3 regions of the Streptomyces kryoterrae genome follow, and region 2 is predicted to be linked to each of the others. Evidence: riboswitches for the same ligand, from Rfam matches in the RefSeq annotation. Region 2 holds a riboswitch; each other region holds the start of a gene.
The links. A riboswitch is a leader RNA that binds a small molecule or an ion and turns the genes downstream of it on or off. The one in region 2 is predicted to bind S-adenosylmethionine.
Positions count from the first base shown of each region.

Region 1: linked by a shared signal. The riboswitch ahead of ACW4TU_RS33775 (aminotransferase class V-fold PLP-dependent enzyme) and the one ahead of ACW4TU_RS43240 (putative leader peptide) in region 2 are both predicted to bind S-adenosylmethionine.
Region 3: linked by a shared signal. The riboswitch ahead of thrC (threonine synthase) and the one ahead of ACW4TU_RS43240 (putative leader peptide) in region 2 are both predicted to bind S-adenosylmethionine.

Region 1 covers NZ_CM133358.1:7,620,181-7,622,439, reverse strand. Annotated here, with positions in the region: gene ACW4TU_RS33775 (aminotransferase class V-fold PLP-dependent enzyme) at 1-1,011, opposite strand, end outside; SAM riboswitch class IV at 1,176-1,293, opposite strand; gene trpD (anthranilate phosphoribosyltransferase) at 1,404-2,259, opposite strand, start outside.
Region 2 covers NZ_CM133358.1:9,652,065-9,654,323, reverse strand. Annotated here, with positions in the region: gene ACW4TU_RS43245 (amino acid ABC transporter permease) at 1-101, opposite strand, end outside; SAM riboswitch class IV at 747-856, shown strand; gene ACW4TU_RS43240 (putative leader peptide) at 885-1,007, shown strand; gene ACW4TU_RS43235 (ABC transporter substrate-binding protein) at 1,212-2,259, shown strand, end outside.
Region 3 covers NZ_CM133358.1:4,677,590-4,679,848, reverse strand. Annotated here, with positions in the region: gene ACW4TU_RS20105 (glucosyl-3-phosphoglycerate synthase) at 1-531, opposite strand, end outside; SAM riboswitch class I at 698-844, shown strand; gene thrC (threonine synthase) at 860-2,191, shown strand.

The DNA.
Region 1 (2,259 bases), 2.0 Mb from region 2:
CACCCTGACCTCGGGCACCTCCGCCAGCCCCGCCCGCACGGTGTCGATCAGGTGCTGCTCGCGGGCCACGAGCGTGTCGAAGCCGGCCTCCGTGAGGGCCTTGCAGGCGGCGGCGATCGAGTAGGCGCCGATGACGTTCGGCGAGCCGGCCTCGTGCCGGGCGGCGGTGTCGTGCCACTCCACGTCCACTCCCCCGTCCGTGCGCCGCGTGACCTTGCGGCTGGCGCCGCCACCGGCGAGGTACGGGTCGGCGGCGCGCAGCCAGTCGGCGCGGCCGGCGAGGACGCCGGAGCCGAAGGGCGCGTACAGCTTGTGGCCGGAGAAGGCGACCCAGTCGACGTCCAGGTCCTGGACGGAGACCGGGTGGTGCGGGGCCAGCTGGGCTGCGTCCAGGACGATCCGGGCACCGTGCGCGTGAGCGGCGTCGGCCAGCTCCCGTACGGGCCACAGCTCGCCGGTGACGTTGGAGGCGCCGGTGACGCAGACGAGGGCCGGGCCCTGACCCTCTTGAATGGATGCAGTGCGGGCGGCGAGGGCCTCCCGCAGGGTCGCCACGGCCTGCTGGGGGGTGCGCGGGGCGTTGAGGTAGGTGACCTGGGCGTCCCGCCAGGGCAGCAGGGAGGCGTGGTGCTCGGTCTCGAAGACGAAGACCTGGCAGCCGGCGGGAAGGGCGGCGGCGAGGAGGTTGAGGGAGTCGGTGGTGGACCGGGTGAAGATCAGCTGGTCGTCGGCACGGCAGTCCAGGAACTCGGTGACCGTCCTGCGGGCGTTCTCGAAGAGGTCCGTCGACAGCTGGGAGAGGTAGCCGGCCCCCCGGTGCACGCTGCCGTAGTAGGGCGCGTACGCGGCCACGTCGTCCCAGACCCGCTGGAGCGCGGGGGCGCTGGCGGCGTAGTCGAGCGCGGCGTAGGTGACTTCGCCGCCCGTCACGAGCGGGACGGTGACATCTCGTCCCAGAACGGGCAGCGGAGTACAAACGGACTGCTCGGCGGCAACGGTGGAGACAGACATGGCGAACTCCCGTGAGAAGCAAGAGGAATCGCTGTGCGAGCGGACATGGCTCAGCACAGGAAAAGGGTGAAAAGGGTGCGCGGAGGCGGGGCTCGGCAGCCCTATCGCATTCGCTTGCTCACGGAGGACTCCCTCGTACGACCAGGACCCCTGGTGTCGAGAGGGGCCCGCGCTTGCCGTAAGCCTTGCTGCCTACGGCCTGGTCTTCATCCCGGGGCACCCCGCCACGGACGGAGGGTTGCCGGACAGTCGGCCGGGGCCTCATGACTGTCACTCATGACCTGGCACAGAACGTAACCGAAGTGATCGACGTCCCGCAACCCATGTCCGGATCGCGGGACGCCCATGCCCGAAGAAGCGAAGACGCGAAGACGCGAAGACGCAGGGAACGTCTACGCGTTGCTGACCGCCGCCCACCGCTCCAGCGTCCGCTTCGCCGCACCGGAGTCGACGGATTCGGCCGCCTTCACCATCCCGGCGCCGATCTGTTCGGCCAGCGAGCCCGGCCCCGGGTCCAGCGCCACCAGCGCCGCCGCCGAGTTGAGCAGCACGGCATCCCGTACGGGCCCGGTCTCACCGTCCAGCAGTCGCCGGGCGACCGCCGCGTTGTAGGCGGCGTCACCGCCGCGCAGGGCCTCGATCGGGACCAGCTCGATGCCGACGTCGCGCGGGTCGAAGGCCTCCTCCGTCACCTTGCCGTCCCGGACGACCCACACCCGGGAGGTGGCGGTGATCGTCAGCTCGTCGAGGCCGTCGTCGCCCCGGAACACCAGGGAGGAGTTGCCGCGTTCGGCGAAGACACCGGCGACGATGGGGGCCATCCGGGGATCGGCGACCCCGACCGCCTGCGCCCTGACCTTGGCCGGGTTGGTCAGCGGGCCCAGGATGTTGAAGACCGTGCGGATGCCCAACTGGCCGCGTGCGGCGCCCACATGACGCATCGCCGGATGGAACCTGGCCGCGAAGCAGAAGGTGATCCCGGCCTCCTCCGCCACCTCGGCCACCCGCTTCGGCGTCAGCTCCAGATTGACCCCGAGCTGCCCCAGTACGTCCGACGCCCCCGAGGCCGAGGAGGCCGCCCGGTTGCCGTGCTTGACGACCTTGGCGCCCGTGCCGGCGATGACGATCGCCGACATGGTGGAGATGTTCACCGTGTTGGCGCCGTCGCCGCCGGTGCCGACGATGTCGACGGTTCGCCCCGGCACCTCGATCACGTTGGCGTGCTCGTACATCGCCTGGACGAACCCG
Region 2 (2,259 bases):
CTGTCGGAGGTGTCTCGGGGCTCTGGGGTGTCGGGGCGGGGTATCGCCTCGGCGGGCGGCGCTGATCCGGAGGACACAGCGACGCCGGGAGTTTCGCTCATGGAGGGCTCCAGCGGTTTTGGACACCCAGGACCGCGGAGGGCGGCAGCACCGCGCCGCCCGGGAGCGGCTCGGGGCACGAGACGACACACGGGTACACGCGGAACGGAGGCTGGGCAGGGAGAGGGCACACCGCGAACGCGGTGGTCGTCAGTCAGCGAAAGCCCGGGACTCGGAGGCTCGCAGATTCAGAAACAGGGACTCAGGAAACCGTCAGCCTCGACAGAGGGTGCGGCAAGTGGCCGTACAGAGCGCGCTGTTGACACGGAGCAGGTCGACGGAGCGGTCCGTGCACAGCAGGACGTGGCTGAGGCGCCGCTGTGCGGCCGTCCCATCAGCTGCGTACATCGCTGTCACCATCACTTCTCCGGCCCTGAGGCATCTCGGTCTGCGCCGCAAGTTAGGCATGTCCCGACAAGGGATGTCAATGCGAGTGACCATCAGGTGAGACGACAACTCGGCCACCCTGACCACGAGGTATCGGTATCCGGTGGACCACCCCATGATTCACGATCGGCGTCGGACTGCGGCTTCTCGACCGAGTGCGGTGACGAGCCGCGATTCCGCACAGGTGATTCGCCGCCGCGCGTTGTCAGCCCGCCTCATGACATTGACGAGTCGCGGCGGCGATAGGTAAAATTTCAACTGGCATTGAGTGTCAGCGTCAAGCCCTGGCTAGCTGACCGGCAACCCTCCGACGCGGTGGGGTGCTCCAGGTGAAAGCCCGGCCGGGTCGCCGACCCGGCAAGCGCGTGGCCCCTGGCAGGGGCCCGGGACATGGAGGAATGAGCGTGCGCCACAGCAGCGTCTCGACCCCCTCCGTCGCTGCCGTGGCGGCGCTTTCCCGGTTCTCCCGGCGACGCCACATCGACCTGCAGCGCATCTCCAGTTGTCTGTGTCGCGGCTGACCACGTCCCACAGCTGACTGTCGGCATTCACCGCCGGCACCTCCGGGTTCGAGCCCGCAGCGGACTTTCCCACTTTCCCTTCTGGACCTCTTCCTTCGCCTCTTCACGCGGTGTCGCTGTTTCCTGGGCGCGACTCCGTCTACGCATCTCCATTGGTCCGCACATGCCCGTGCGCGCCGACTTTCGAGTAGGAGAAACCTTTCCGTGACAGCGCATCCGGATTCCCGCCCCGGCCCCGGCCCCCGATGGGCCGCGTTGACCGCACTCCTCACCACCAGCGTGCTGCTGACCTCGTGCTCGTCCGGCGGCGGCAGCAGTTCGAGCGGCGACAGCGGCCGGCCGACGTCCGGCGGCACCCTGTCCTTCGCGGTGGGTTCCGACTCCGGCTGCGTCGATCCCCAGCAGGTCGCCAGCAACGAGACCATCTACTCGCTGCGTCAGATCGTCGACTCCCTGACCGACCAGGACCCGAAGACCGGCAAGATCGTGCCGTGGCTGGCCAAGAGCTGGGACGTCAGCCCGGACACGACGACCTTCACCTTCCACCTGAGATCGGGTGTCACCTTCAGCGACGGGACACCCCTGACGGCGCAGGCGGTCAAGGACAACTTCGACGCGGTGCCGAAGCTCGGCGCCCTGGGGACCCTCGCCCAGGGATACCTGAGCGGCCTGGAGAGCACGACCGTCGTCGACCCGCTCACCGTGCGGGTGAAGTTCGCACAGCCCAACGCCCAGTTCCTGCAGGCCACTTCGACGTTCTCGCTGGGCATCGAGTCCTCGGCGAGCGCGAAGAGGTCCCCGCAGCAGAAGTGCAGCGAGGGAATCGTCGGCAGCGGCCCGTTCACGCTGAAGCAGTACGTGCAGAACCAGTCGATCACCCTGGCCAAGCGCGCCAAGTACGCCTGGGGTTCCTCGCAGTGGAGCAAGGAGGGCGAGGCCTACCTCGACAAGGTGGTGTTCAAGGTCGTACCCGAGGCCGGGGTGCGCACCGGCAGTCTGCAGTCCGGGCAGGTCGACGCGATCAGCAGCGTCGCCAAGGCCAACGAGGCGGCGCTGCAGGGCGGCCAGGTGAACCTGTTGCGACGGGCCAACCCGGGCAACGTGTTCAACCTGGGGCTGAACAACTCCCGCCCCGTGCTGAAGGACGTGAAGGTGCGTCAGGCGATCCTGTTCGCCATCGACCGGCAGCAGATCGTCGACGCCGTGTTCCCGACCGGCACCCAGCCGGCCACCAGCATCCTCGCGCACACCA
Region 3 (2,259 bases), 5.0 Mb from region 2:
GGCCATGAGTTCCGTCACGCGGCCGCCCTGGCCGGCCGCCTGGCCGAGCGGGCGGTCGTACATCGCCTTGACGAGGTCGACACCGGGGTCCGTGAGCAGCGGGCCCACGATCCCGGAGACGAAGTCCGACGAGAACTCCTTCAGGTCCGCGTCGATGAAACAGACGATGTCCCCGCTGGTGACCAGGAGCGAGCGCCACAGCACCTCGCCCTTGCCCGGCACGGCCGGGATGCGCGGCAGTATGTCGTCGCGGTGGACGACCCGGGCGCCCGCCGCGGCGGCCACCTCGGAGGTGCGGTCGGTCGACCCCGAGTCGATGACGACGATCTCGTCGACGAGCGGGACCTTCAGCATCAGGTCGCGGCGGATGACGGCGACGATCTCGCCTACCGTCTCCTCCTCGTTGAGCGCGGGCAGTACGACACTCACCGTGGCGTTCGAGGAACGCTTCGCGGCGAGGATCTTCTTCAGCGGGCGGTCGCCAACGGACCAGGAGCGGGTGTTCAGCCAGCGCTCGACGTCTTCCAGCACGTTGCGGCTCTCCCTTACGTTCCATGGGGGGAAGCGCGAGCGATCTTCTATCTCGCGGTTCGGACGGCTCCCACCACCATCCAAGCCTTCGGTTACAGTCTTGAACAACGCGGGTGACCATCGCATGTCCGAGGTCATCGGCGTTCACAACCTCACAACTTCATACCGCTCATCCAGAGGGGCAGAGGGATACGGCCCGATGAAGCCCCGGCAACCCTCCAGCCGATCTTGTCGCAGTCATGTGGCGAGGCTCCCGGCTCGGGAAGGTGCCAAATCCGTCTCATGGCGAAACGCGTCGTGAGGAAGATGAGGAAAGGGCTTCGCCTCCATGGCTGCGCAAACTGCTCTGAGCACCGAGAGCACCACTTCCGGCTCCGTCACCACTGACTCCGTCACCCCTGTCGATCTCGGTCCCGCCGTGGCGCTCTCCTGCCGCGAATGCGGCCACCGGGTCCCCCTCGGTCCGGTGTTCGCCTGCGAGGAGTGTTTCGGCCCGCTGGAGATCGCCTACGACTTCGGCATCCATTCGGCGGCCGACACCGAGGAACTCCGCAAGCGCATCGAAGCGGGACCCGCGAACATCTGGCGCTACGCGCCCCTTCTGCCCGTCCCCGCGAACGTCGCCGAGAAGCCGAACATCAACCCCGGCTGGACCAAGCTCGTCAAGGCCGACAACCTCGGCCGCGAGCTGGGTGTCGACCCCGGCAAGCTCTTCGTCAAGGACGACTCCGGCAACCCGACCCACTCCTTCAAGGACCGGGTCGTCGCCCAGGCCATCGAGGCCGCGCGCGCCTTCGACTTCACCACCCTGTCCTGCTCCTCCACGGGCAACCTGGCCGGTGCCGTCGGCGCCGCCGCCGCCCGGGCCGGTTTCCGCTCCTGCGTGTTCATCCCGCACGACCTGGAGCAGGGCAAGGTCGTCATGGCCGCGGTGTACGGCGGCGAGCTCATCGGCATCGAGGGCAACTACGACGACGTGAACCGCTTCTGCTCCGAGCTGATCGGCGACCCGGCCGGCGAGGGCTGGGGCTTCGTCAACGTCAACCTGCGCCCGTACTACGCGGAGGGAAGCAAGACCCTGGCGTACGAGATCTGCGAGCAGCTCGGCTGGCAGCTGCCCGACCAGCTCGTCGTGCCCATCGCCTCCGGGTCGCAGCTCACGAAGATCGACAAGGGTCTCCAGGAGCTGATCAAGCTCGGGCTGGTCGCCGACAAGCCGTACAAGATCTTCGGCGCCCAGGCGGAGGGCTGCTCACCGGTGTCCGTGGCCTTCAAGGCCGGGCACGACGTCGTACGGCCGCAGAAGCCCAACACCATCGCCAAGTCGCTGGCGATCGGCAACCCGGCGGACGGGCCGTACGTGCTGGACATCGCGCGGCGGACGGGCGGGGCGGTGGAGGACGTGAACGACGAGCAGGTCGTCGACGCGATTCGCCTGCTCGCGCGTACGGAGGGGATCTTCGCGGAGACCGCCGGTGGTGTGACCGTGGGTGTCGCGAAGAAGCTGATCGAGAACGGCCTGCTGGACCCGACCCTCACGACCGTCGTGCTCAACACCGGTGACGGTCTCAAGACGCTGGACGCGGTGGCCGATACCGGGTTGACCGCGACGATTCGGCCCAGCCTTGAGTCGTTCCGGGAAGCTGGGCTTGGTCAGTAGGTCGTTGTTCGTCCGCGGGGCCGTGGGGCCGTGGGGGCCGGTCGCGCCCACGCGGCGGTAGCCGCACA